3 regions of the Cellulomonas sp. Root137 genome follow, and region 1 is predicted to be linked to each of the others. Evidence: riboswitches for the same ligand, from Rfam matches in the RefSeq annotation. Region 1 holds a riboswitch; each other region holds the start of a gene.
The links. A riboswitch is a leader RNA that binds a small molecule or an ion and turns the genes downstream of it on or off. The one in region 1 is predicted to bind S-adenosylmethionine.
Positions count from the first base shown of each region.

Region 2: it holds a riboswitch for S-adenosylmethionine, as region 1 does, so the genes downstream of both, ASD18_RS02180 (methylenetetrahydrofolate reductase) here and ASD18_RS06140 (aminotransferase class V-fold PLP-dependent enzyme) in region 1, are expected to answer to the same signal.
Region 3: it holds a riboswitch for S-adenosylmethionine, as region 1 does, so the genes downstream of both, ASD18_RS15765 (LLM class flavin-dependent oxidoreductase) here and ASD18_RS06140 (aminotransferase class V-fold PLP-dependent enzyme) in region 1, are expected to answer to the same signal.

Region 1 is NZ_LMFG01000001.1:1,275,794-1,279,054, reverse strand. It holds gene ASD18_RS06145 (fasciclin domain-containing protein) at 1-222, opposite strand, end outside; gene ASD18_RS06140 (aminotransferase class V-fold PLP-dependent enzyme) at 454-1,842, opposite strand; SAM riboswitch class IV at 1,891-2,005, opposite strand; SAM riboswitch class I at 2,124-2,239, shown strand; gene ASD18_RS06135 (rhodanese-like domain-containing protein) at 2,235-2,648, shown strand; gene ASD18_RS06130 (O-succinylhomoserine sulfhydrylase) at 2,708-3,261, shown strand, end outside.
Region 2 is NZ_LMFG01000001.1:461,050-464,310, forward strand. It holds gene ASD18_RS02165 (TetR/AcrR family transcriptional regulator) at 1-677, shown strand, start outside; gene ASD18_RS02170 (DNA-3-methyladenine glycosylase I) at 746-1,348, shown strand; gene ASD18_RS02175 (hypothetical protein) at 1,421-1,636, shown strand; SAM riboswitch class I at 1,730-1,825, shown strand; gene ASD18_RS02180 (methylenetetrahydrofolate reductase) at 1,893-2,930, shown strand; gene metE (5-methyltetrahydropteroyltriglutamate--homocysteine S-methyltransferase) at 2,936-3,261, shown strand, end outside.
Region 3 is NZ_LMFG01000003.1:149,161-152,421, reverse strand. It holds gene ASD18_RS15770 (NtaA/DmoA family FMN-dependent monooxygenase) at 1-482, opposite strand, end outside; gene ASD18_RS15765 (LLM class flavin-dependent oxidoreductase) at 482-1,636, opposite strand; SAM riboswitch class IV at 1,891-2,011, opposite strand; gene ASD18_RS15760 (GNAT family N-acetyltransferase) at 2,142-2,630, shown strand; gene ASD18_RS15755 (hypothetical protein) at 2,627-3,175, shown strand.

The DNA of each region.
Region 1 (3,261 bases):
GACGGGGCTGGTCGGCTTGGCGGCGAGCACCGCACCGACGGCCTGGTCGAGGATGTCGAAGTCGTACCAGTTGCGGTCGAAGGTGTCCCCGTCCGAGGCGAGCAGGGCGGCCAGGCTCGACGTCCCGGTGGGCGCGGCGCTCGCGGCGGGCGCCAGGGCGACCCCGGCTCCGGCGACCAGGCCGGCGGCGACGAGGGTGGAGAGCGTGCGACGGATCCTCATGGTGGCTCCTACGGACGACGGTCGCGGCCGACGCCCAGCGCCGCACCGCGCGGGCACCCGGAGGGCGCCCTGTGTCCTCTTCGTCCGTTCCCCCGCGCCCGGATGCACCCGCGGCCCGTCAGGCCCCCGAGCGCGACTTCGGCAGGTGCAGTCGACTTCGGCAGCTGGAACTTCCGAGCTCGACGCGAACTGCCGAAGTGAGCGCTGGGTAGCCCGCCGGGGCGGGACGGGTCAGTCGTCCAGGGCCGGTCCGCACGCCGCGGCGGCCGTCGCCGCGAGGTGGTCCAGGCCGTGGACCGCGAGCAGCGGGCGGGTGTCGTCGACCACGGCCCAGCAGCCGTCGACCACCTCGTAGCGGACGGCCGGACCCGTGGCGAGGTACTCCGTCAGGGCGGTGACCAGACGATCGACCGCCTCGCTGGTGGTGCCGACGCCGACCGACGCGCGGATGGCGCCGTTCGACGCGCCCAGGTGGGCCAGCAGCGGGTGCGCGCAGAAGCGGCCGTCGCGGACCCCGATCCCGTGCTCCGCGGCGAGGTACGCGGCGACCAGGCCCGGGTCGTGGTCCGGCACGGTGAACGTGAGGACGCCGACCGGTGCCGCGGAGTCCGGCCAGATGCGCGCGATCTCGACGCCGTCGATGGCCGACAGCCCCTCGACCAGGCGCTCGCGCAGCGCCTCCTCGTGCGCGGCGAGCGCCCCGGCCGGCAGGGCCGCGAGCTGGTCGCAGGCCTCCGCGAGCGCGATCGCGCCGAGCACGTTGGGCGACCCGGCCTCGTGCCGCGCCGGCGCCGGCTGCCAGACCGTCCGATCGGCCCGCACGTCGCGCACCGCACCTCCCCCTGCGAGGTACGGCGTACCCGTGTCGAGCCAGTCGCGGCGGCCGACGAGCGCCCCCGCACCGAACGGCGCGTACGTCTTGTGCCCGGAGAACGCCACGTAGTCGGCGTCGGTGTCGGCCAGCGAGAAGCCGCGGTGCGGGACCAGCTGAGCACCGTCGACGGCCACGCGGGCGCCCTCGGCGTGGGCGAGCGCGACGACCTGGTCGATCGGCAGCGCCTCCCCCGTCACGTTCGACGCACCCGTGATCGTGACCAGCGCGTACGGCTGGCGGGCGAGCTCGTCGCGCAGCGCGTCGAGGGTCCCGGCGACGGTCGACGCGATCGGCAGGATGGTGGTCCGGTTGCCGTGCCGCTCGGAGGACTGCACCCAGGGCAGCAGGTTGGCGTGGTGCTCGACGTCCAGCACCAGCACGCGGCCCCCCGGCGGGACGACCCCGGCCAGCAGGTTGAGCGAGTCGGTCGTGTTGCGCGTGATGATCGCGACGTCGTCGGGACGGGCGTCCACGAACCGCGCGATGGTCTGGCGCGCGGACTCGTACAGCGCGGTGGACACCTGGGACAGGTACCCGGCGCCGCGGTGCACGGACGCGTACAGCGGCAGCACCTCGGTGACGCGCGCCGCGACGGCCTCGAGCGCCGGGGCGCTGGCCGCGTAGTCGAGGTTGGCGTAGACGCGGTGCGTGCCGTCCACGAGCGGGACGGTGGTGGTGCCGCCGACCACGGGGAGCAGGGCGCTCACCTCGGTCGCACACGAGAGGCGCTCGGCGGTGACAGTCATGGTGGGTCCTCCGACACGTTCCGGGGGAACACCCGTCGAGAAGGTGGAACCCCGCGCTTGCCGAGCCCCGGACGGGACGCGGCCAGGTCGTCACCCGGGGCACCCCACCGCGGAGGAGGGTTGCCGGCCAGCGAGCCGGGGCTTGACGCTGGCGCTCATGACCTGCAACGAGGGTCCCGGCACCTCCCGGTGGCTGTCAACGCGCCGCCGACTTCGTCTCGCCCACCGGGACGCCTTGTCCACCACTTGGAAGGAGGGCGCCGCCGCGCGTAGCATCACGGCCACCATCCAGAGCGGCTGAGAGATCTGGCTCGACGACGCCGCAGCAACCCGCGGGCACCGTGTGCCCGGCCGAGGGTGCTACCGCCAGGACCGATGAGACGAGGACCTCGATGAGCTACGCCGGCGACCTGACCCCCCAGCAGGCCTGGGACCTGTTGACGTCCGACGAGAGCGCGGTGCTCGTCGACGTCCGCACCGACGCCGAGTGGCGCTACGTGGGCATCCCCGACTCGGCCCCGATCGACGGCCGGGCCGCGCTGGTCGAGTGGGTGTCGTACCCGTCCGGGCGCCCGAACCCGCAGTTCCTCAAGCAGCTGGCCGACGCCGGCGTCGCGGCGGGACGGCCCGTCGTGTTCCTGTGCCGCTCGGGCGTGCGCTCCGTCGCCGCCGCGCAGGCCGCCACCGCCGCCGGGCTGGGCCCGGCCTACAACGTGCTCGAGGGCTTCGAGGGCGACGTCGGTACCGACGGCCACCGCGGCCACTCCGGCTGGCGCGCGGCAGGGCTCCCCTGGCGGCAGGCGTGAGCGACCGGCGCGTCCCCGGGCCTGCCGACTGGGACGACCGCCGCACCCCGCGCACCGACCTGCGCCCGGACACGCTCGCCGTCCGCGGCGGCCTGGTGCGGTCGCAGTTCAACGAGACGTCCGAGGCGCTGTTCCTCACGCAGGGCTACGTCTACTCCGCCGCCGCCGAGGCCGAGGCCGCGTTCGCCGGAGAGGCCGACCGCTTCCTGTACTCCCGCTACGGCAACCCGACCGTGTCCACCTTCGAGGAGCGCCTGCGCCTGCTCGAGGGCGCCGAGGCCGCGTTCGCCACGGCGTCGGGCATGTCGGCGGTGTTCACGTCGATCGCCGCGATCGTGCAGTCGGGGTCGCGCATCGTCTCCGCGCGCGCGCTGTTCGGGTCCACCGTCGTGATCTTCGAGGAGATCCTGGCCAAGTGGGGCGTGCGCACCGACTACGTCGACGGCCACGAGCTGTCGCAGTGGGAGGAGGCGCTCTCCACCCCGGCGGACGTGGTGTTCTTCGAGACGCCGTCCAACCCGATGCAGGACCTGGTCGACATCGCCGCGGTCAGCCGGCTCGCGCACGCCGCGGGCGCCACGGTGATCGTCGACAACGTGTTCGCCACCCCCGT
Region 2 (3,261 bases), 810 kb from region 1:
GCCTCACGCTCGAGCAGATCGCCGACGCCGGCATCGCGCTGGCCGACGCCGAGGGGATCGAGTCGGTCTCCATGGCCCGGCTCGCCGAGTCGCTCGGGTTCACCACGATGTCGCTCTACCGGTACGTCTCGTCCAAGGACGAGGTGCTCAGTCTGATGTCCGACCGGGCGTCGGGGCGGCCGCCCGTGCTCGGGCCCGAGGTGGGCGGCTGGCGGGAACGGCTCGAGCTGGTCCTCGCCGTCCAGCAGCCGATCCTGCGCGCGCACCCGTGGCTGGCGCGCGCGTCCGCGGTCCTGCACGCGGTCGGGCCCGGGCGGCTCGCCTGGATGGAGGCGATGCTCTCGGCGCTCGACGGCACCCCGCTGACGGAGCACCAGAAGGTGGGAGCCATCGGCCTGCTCGCCTCGCACACCCTGGACCAGCTGCGGATCGGCGAGGAGCTGAGCGGCGCCGGGCGCACCGCGGCCGTCGGCACCACCGCCGGGGGAGCCCTGCCGCCGGACCTGGGAGAGCTCATCACGATGCTCGCCTCCCCGGACGAGCACCCCACACTGCGCCGGGCAGCGAACGCGGGGGCCTTCTCCTTCCCGGAGGACGCGCCCGAGGACGACCAGCTGGACTTCGGCACCGTGCTCATCCTCGACGGGATCGAGAGGCTCATCGCCCTGGCCTCGTGAGCCGCCCACAGCCCCATCGCGTGCACAGGCGGCGCCCACTTGTCAGCCCCGCCGGGCAGACTCGACGCATGACCTCGCCCGACGTCCCGCTCACCGGCCGCTGCTTCGGCGACGGCACCCCGCTGTACGAGCAGTACCACGACGAGGAGTGGGGCAAGCCCGTCCACGACGAGCACGCCCTCTACGAACGGCTCGCCCTGGAGGGCTTCCAGTCGGGCCTCGCGTGGATCACGATCCTGCGCAAGAGGCCCGCGTTCCGCACGGCGTTCGCGGACTTCGACCCGGAGGTGGTCGCGGAGTTCGGTGACGAGGACGTGGCCCGCCTGATGGCCGACGCCGGCATCGTGCGCAACCGCGCCAAGATCGAGGCGACGATCGCCAACGGCCGCGCCCTGCGCGAGCTGCACGCGGCGGGACGCACGCTCGACGAGGTGCTCTGGTCGCACGCGCCCGACCGGACGGGGTACCAGCGCCCCGCCGGCTGGGCCGGGGTGCCCGCGCAGACGCCGGAGAGCCGCGCGCTGGCCAAGGAGCTGAAGTCGCTCGGGTTCCGGTTCGTCGGCCCGGTCACCGCCTACGCGGCGATGCAGGCGTGCGGGGTCGTCGACGACCACCTGGCCACGTGCCCGTCGGCGTGGGGCTCCGCCGGCACCGGAGCGCTCGCCGGGTGAGATTTGCTTCTGGCGGGTGATCGTGCGGGCCGCCCTCTCGGCACCGCGCGCCCTGCGGACTACAGTGCCGCCATGACGGAGATGCCCGACCCCGACGTTCGGCGTGATGCCGCGCGCGCGGCGGCCGAGGCGCTGACGGACAACGTCGTCCCCGACGCAGAGATCCTCGAGGCCGTCCAGGTCGGGCTGCTGTCCGTCCCGGCCGGCTCGCCGAACTCGTGGTTCGACGTCCCGTCCCAGCGCAGCCGCATGCGCTCCTCGAACCTGGTCCCGCGCCGCCCGCACTAGACGGCCGCCGAACCAGGCATGCTCCCGCGGACGGCGACGTCTCACGGGTCGATCACTGTTGCCCAGCATGTGATCTGCGGACTACCATCGCGCCTACCATCCAGAGCGGCCGAGAGACCTGGCTCGACGACGCCGCAGCAACCCCCCTCCTCGCGAGGGTGTGGGTGCTTCCGCCAGGGGCGATGGAGTGAGTCATGCCCCCACAGGACACGTGTCCCCGCACCACCGCGGTGCCGACGACCCGGCCGGTCGCGCCGTGAGCGCAGCCGTGGCTGAGCCCCGCACCCCCGGGCTGCACACCGCGACCGCCCGGCGGGCGCAGAACGCGAACGACCGCCCGACGATCTCGTTCGAGCTCTTCCCGCCCCGGAACCCCGATGCGGCTCCGCGCCTGTGGGCCACCATCCGCGAGCTCGAGTCGGTGCACCCCGACTTCGTCTCGGTCACCTACGGCGCCTCGGGCAAGACCCGGGTCACCACGCGCGCGCTGGTCCGCCGCCTCCTGCAGGAGACGTCGCTCAACCCGATCGCCCACCTGACCTGCGTCGGCACCTCGCGCGAGGAGATCACGACGATCGTCGGGGAGTTCCTCGACGAGGGCCTGCGGTCGTTCCTCGCCCTGCGGGGTGACCCGCCCACCGACCAGAGCGACTGGCAGGCACACCCGGACGGCCTGCAGACCGCGGGCGAGCTGGTCGAGCTCCTGCGCGAGATCGAGGCGCAGCGGTGCCTGGACAGCCCGTCGCAGGCGGTGCGGGCGCGCGTGCGACCCCTGTCCGTCGCGGTCGCGGCGTTCCCGCGGGGCAACCACGCCACGGGCGGCACACGCGCGCAGGACGTCGCGTCGCTGCTGGCCAAGCAGCAGGCGGGTGCGGACTTCGCGATCACGCAGGTGTTCTTCGACGCGGACGACTATCTCGGTATCGTCGCGGAGGCCCGTGAGGCCGGCGTGACCATCCCGATCATCCCGGGCATCATCCCGACCACCGACCCGGCCCGGCTGCTGCGCGTGCAGGAGCTGACCGGCGTCCCGGTACCGAAGGACCTGATCGACCTGCTCGGATCCGCCGACGACGAGCTCGACCGTCATCGGCGGGGCATCCGGGCCAGCGTCGACCTGGTCAACGGCGTCCTGGACGGCGGCGCACCCGGCGTCCACCTCTACACGTTCAACCAGCACCACGCCGCACTTGACCTGCTCGAGGGTGCACACCTCGACGGCGGAGCTCGGACAGCTCCCGACCTGGCCAGCTGGCCGCAGGACACGGCACCCGCCCGACCCCCGAGGGACTGAACCACATGACCGAGAACAGCCCGAAGTTTCCCGCCAGCTCCGTGCTCGGCTACCCCCGCATCGGCCCGCGCCGCGAGCTGAAGAAGGCCCTCGAGGCGTTCTGGGCCGGTCGCACGACGGCCGACGAGGTCGAGGCGACCGCCGCCGAGCTGCGCCGCCGCACCCGCACGCGGCTGGCCGAGCTCGGCCTGGCCACCGACGTGCCGGCGATCCCGAGCGCGTTCTCGTTCTACGACCAGGTGCTCGACGCCACCGCCGTGGTCGGTGCGGTGCCGGCCCGCTTCGCGGACGTCGTCGGCGCCGACGGCGCCCTCGACCTGGCCGGGTACTC
Region 3 (3,261 bases), on a different contig from region 1:
CGCGCGACCGCGACCAGCTCGGCCGCACGCTCGTACCGCTCGTCGTGCGGGAGGAACCCGCCGCGCCGGAAGTTCTCGCCCGTGAAGGCGTCGCTGCTGGTCACGAGGTTCCACGCGGCACGCCCGCCGCTGAGGATATCCAGCGTCGCGAACTGGCGGGCCAGCTCCCACGGCTCGTTGAAGGTCGTGTTGATCGTCCCGGCGAGCCCGAGGCGGTCGGTCACCGCGGCGAGCGCCGCCAGCACGGGCAGCGTGTCGGGCCGGCCCATCACGTCCAGGTCGTGGATCTGGCCCTTGTGCTCGCGCAGCCGCAGCCCCTCGGCGAGGAAGAAGAAGTCGAGCTTCGCCTCCTCGGCGCGCCGGGCCAGGTGCTCGAACGACGTGAAGTCGATCTGGCTGCCGGACCGCGGGTCGCTCCACACGGTGGTGTTGTTGACGCCCGGGAAGTGGACGCCGAGGTGGATCTGCTTGCGGGCGCCCATCAGGCGATCGCCGCGTAGCGGTTGACCGGTCGGGCAAGGCCCAGCTGGTCGCGCAACGTCGGACCGGTGTAGCGATCCCGGAACGCCCGTGCGTCCCGCAGGAGCGGGACGACACTGTCGACGAGGACGTCGAGGTCCGTGTGCAGCGAGGCCGGCCGCACGACGAACCCGTCGGCCGCCCCGACCGCGGACCAGTCGAGGAAGGTCTCGGCGAGGTCCCGTGCCGTCCCGACGTGCGTGAGGGAGCCGGTGTCCCACTCGACGCCCTCGAGCTCGGTGAGCAGGTCGAGCCGGGCGCGAGCGCTCGCACGGTCCGGGCCGATGACCACGAACGCGTCGACGAGCACCCGCAGGTCGCCCGGCTCGCGACCGGCCGCCGCCGCAGCGGCCCGCAGCCGGAGCCGCAGGTCGAGTGCCTCGTCGCGGTCGGTCGCGCTGATCCGGACCACGTCGGCGTGCCGCGCGGCCAGGCCGAACGACGCCTCCGAGCCGACGCGCACCACGATCGGCGGCTGCCCCTGCGGCGGACGGGGGGTGATCGACGGACCCTTGACCGCGAAGTGCACACCGTCGTGCTCGACGTAGTGCAGCCTGGCCCGGTCGACGAACCGGTGCGTGGCCTGGTCGCGGATCTCCGCGTCGTCCTCCCAGCTGTCCCAGAGCGCGGTGACCACCTCCACGGCCTCCTCGGCCTCCGCGACGGCCCCCGCCTCGGTGAGAGCCGGGCCTCGGCCCACGTGCGTCGCGTCCTGCTCGTCGTCGGTCCAGCTCACCTGCCACGCCGCCCGACCGCCGCTGACGTGGTCGATCGTCGCGATCGCCTTCGACACGTGGAACGGCTCGGTGTGCGTCGTCGCGACCGTCGGCACCAGGCCGATGCCCCGCGACCGCGGCGCCAGGCGCGCGGCGACGAGCGCGGCGTCGAGCCGGCCGCGCAGCGTGGTGGACCGGGACGGCTGCAACGAGAACGAGTCGTCGAGCACGACGAGGTCGAGCGTGCCCCGCTGGGCGACCTCGACGAGGTGCTGGAGCCGCTCGGCGTCGAACAGTCGCTGCGCCTGCGAGCCGTGGGTCCGCCAGGCGGCGGGGTGCGCGCCGGCGTCGCTGAGGTCGACACCGAGGTGCAGCTGGCGGGGGGTCACCGGAAGTGCCATGGGGAAGGTTCCGTTCTGGGTCGTCAGGGCGCGCCCCGGCGCAGGAGGCTGCGGCGCACGGGGGTGCAGGCGTAGGTGTGTCGAGCGGCGCGGGTACCGCGGCTCAGTCGCTCAGGTGCCGGTCGGGGCCGGCCAGGCGGGAGGTGTCGTCAGCGACAACAGGCGCCGGGACAGCACGGGCGCAGGATCCAGAGAGCCGTCGTCGGCCGTCGGTCCGAGCTCATCGTGCGTCCCTTCGTACCCGCCTGGCGGGCGCTGCGTCGTTGTCGGGCACGAGCAGGACGCTCGCGCAGGACCAGGTCGTCACCCGGGGCACCCCACACGCAGGAGGGTTGCCACCCAGCAAGCCGGGGCTTGTCGCTGGAATTCATGACCTAACAGGTCGGGAAAGTAGGCATAGGTCGTCGGCGTGTCAATGGTCCGCGCCGAAAGTCCAGATGGTGGGACGGATCCGTCCGGTGCGAGGATGGGCGTCTCCACCACCGGCAAGGGAGCACGCGCACGCATGGGCACGACCACCGACGTGACGATCGGCACCGACGACCCGACTCGCCCCGACGTACTCGGCCTGCTCGGGGAGCACCTCGCGGACATGTACGCGACCTCGCCGGCCGAGTCGGTGCACGCGCTCGACCCCTCGGCGCTCGCGGCCCCCGGCATCACGTTCTGGACCGCCCGCGCCGCCGACGGCAGCCTGCTCGGCTGCGCCGCCCTCAAGCAGCTCGGCCCGACGGACGGCGAGCTCAAGTCCATGCGGACCAGCGCCGCCGCACGGGGCCGAGGGATCGGGGCGGCGATGCTCGCGCACGTCCTGGGCGCGGCGGCGGAGCGAGGCCTCCGCACCGTGCACCTGGAGACGGGGACGCAGGACTACTTCGCACCCGCCCGCCGCCTCTACGAACGGGCCGGGTTCGTCGCGTGCCCGCCGTTCGCGGACTACGTACCGGACCCGCACAGCGCGTTCTACGCGCTCACGCTCCCGACGCGGCCGTGACTGCCTCACCGCGATGGCAGGTGGCGGTCTCCTGGGCGGTCGTCGGTGAGGGCGGGCACGTGGCCGTCCGGACGAGCCACTGGTGGGAGGTGGCCGCTGCCGCTCGGGAGCATCGGCCTGCGCGGACGCTCTACCACGGCGCCCTGGAGCTCGTGGTGGACGGCCGCCCGCTCGTGGTCGAGATGACACCCACGTGGGGCCGGGCCACTCGCGAGGTCGTCGCCACCGGCCCGGTCGGCTCGCGCTGGCTCGGCTGGTTGCCGTTCTTCCGCTACGAGATCCGGTACACCCGACCGCCCGGCCCCACGGGGCACGGTGCCACCGTGGTGAGTGACCGCCGCGAGGCCGTCGAGGCCGTGCTCGCCGCCGTCCCGCACGTGCCGCGACTGACGTGGGGCCGCGCGGTGGGACCGGCCCGGGACATGTGGAGCTCGAACTCCGTGGTCTCCTGGGTGCTCGCCGAGGCGGGTCTCCTCGACGCCTGCGCCCCGCCCCCCGGCGGACGTGCACCGGGGTGGGACGCGGGGCTCGACGTGCGCGGCTGAAGAGTCTCGTATTCCGACCAGCTGTGTCCACAATAAGAGACGGTCCTGTTGCCCAGGCTCCGGGACGGTCATCCTCGTCCCATGCA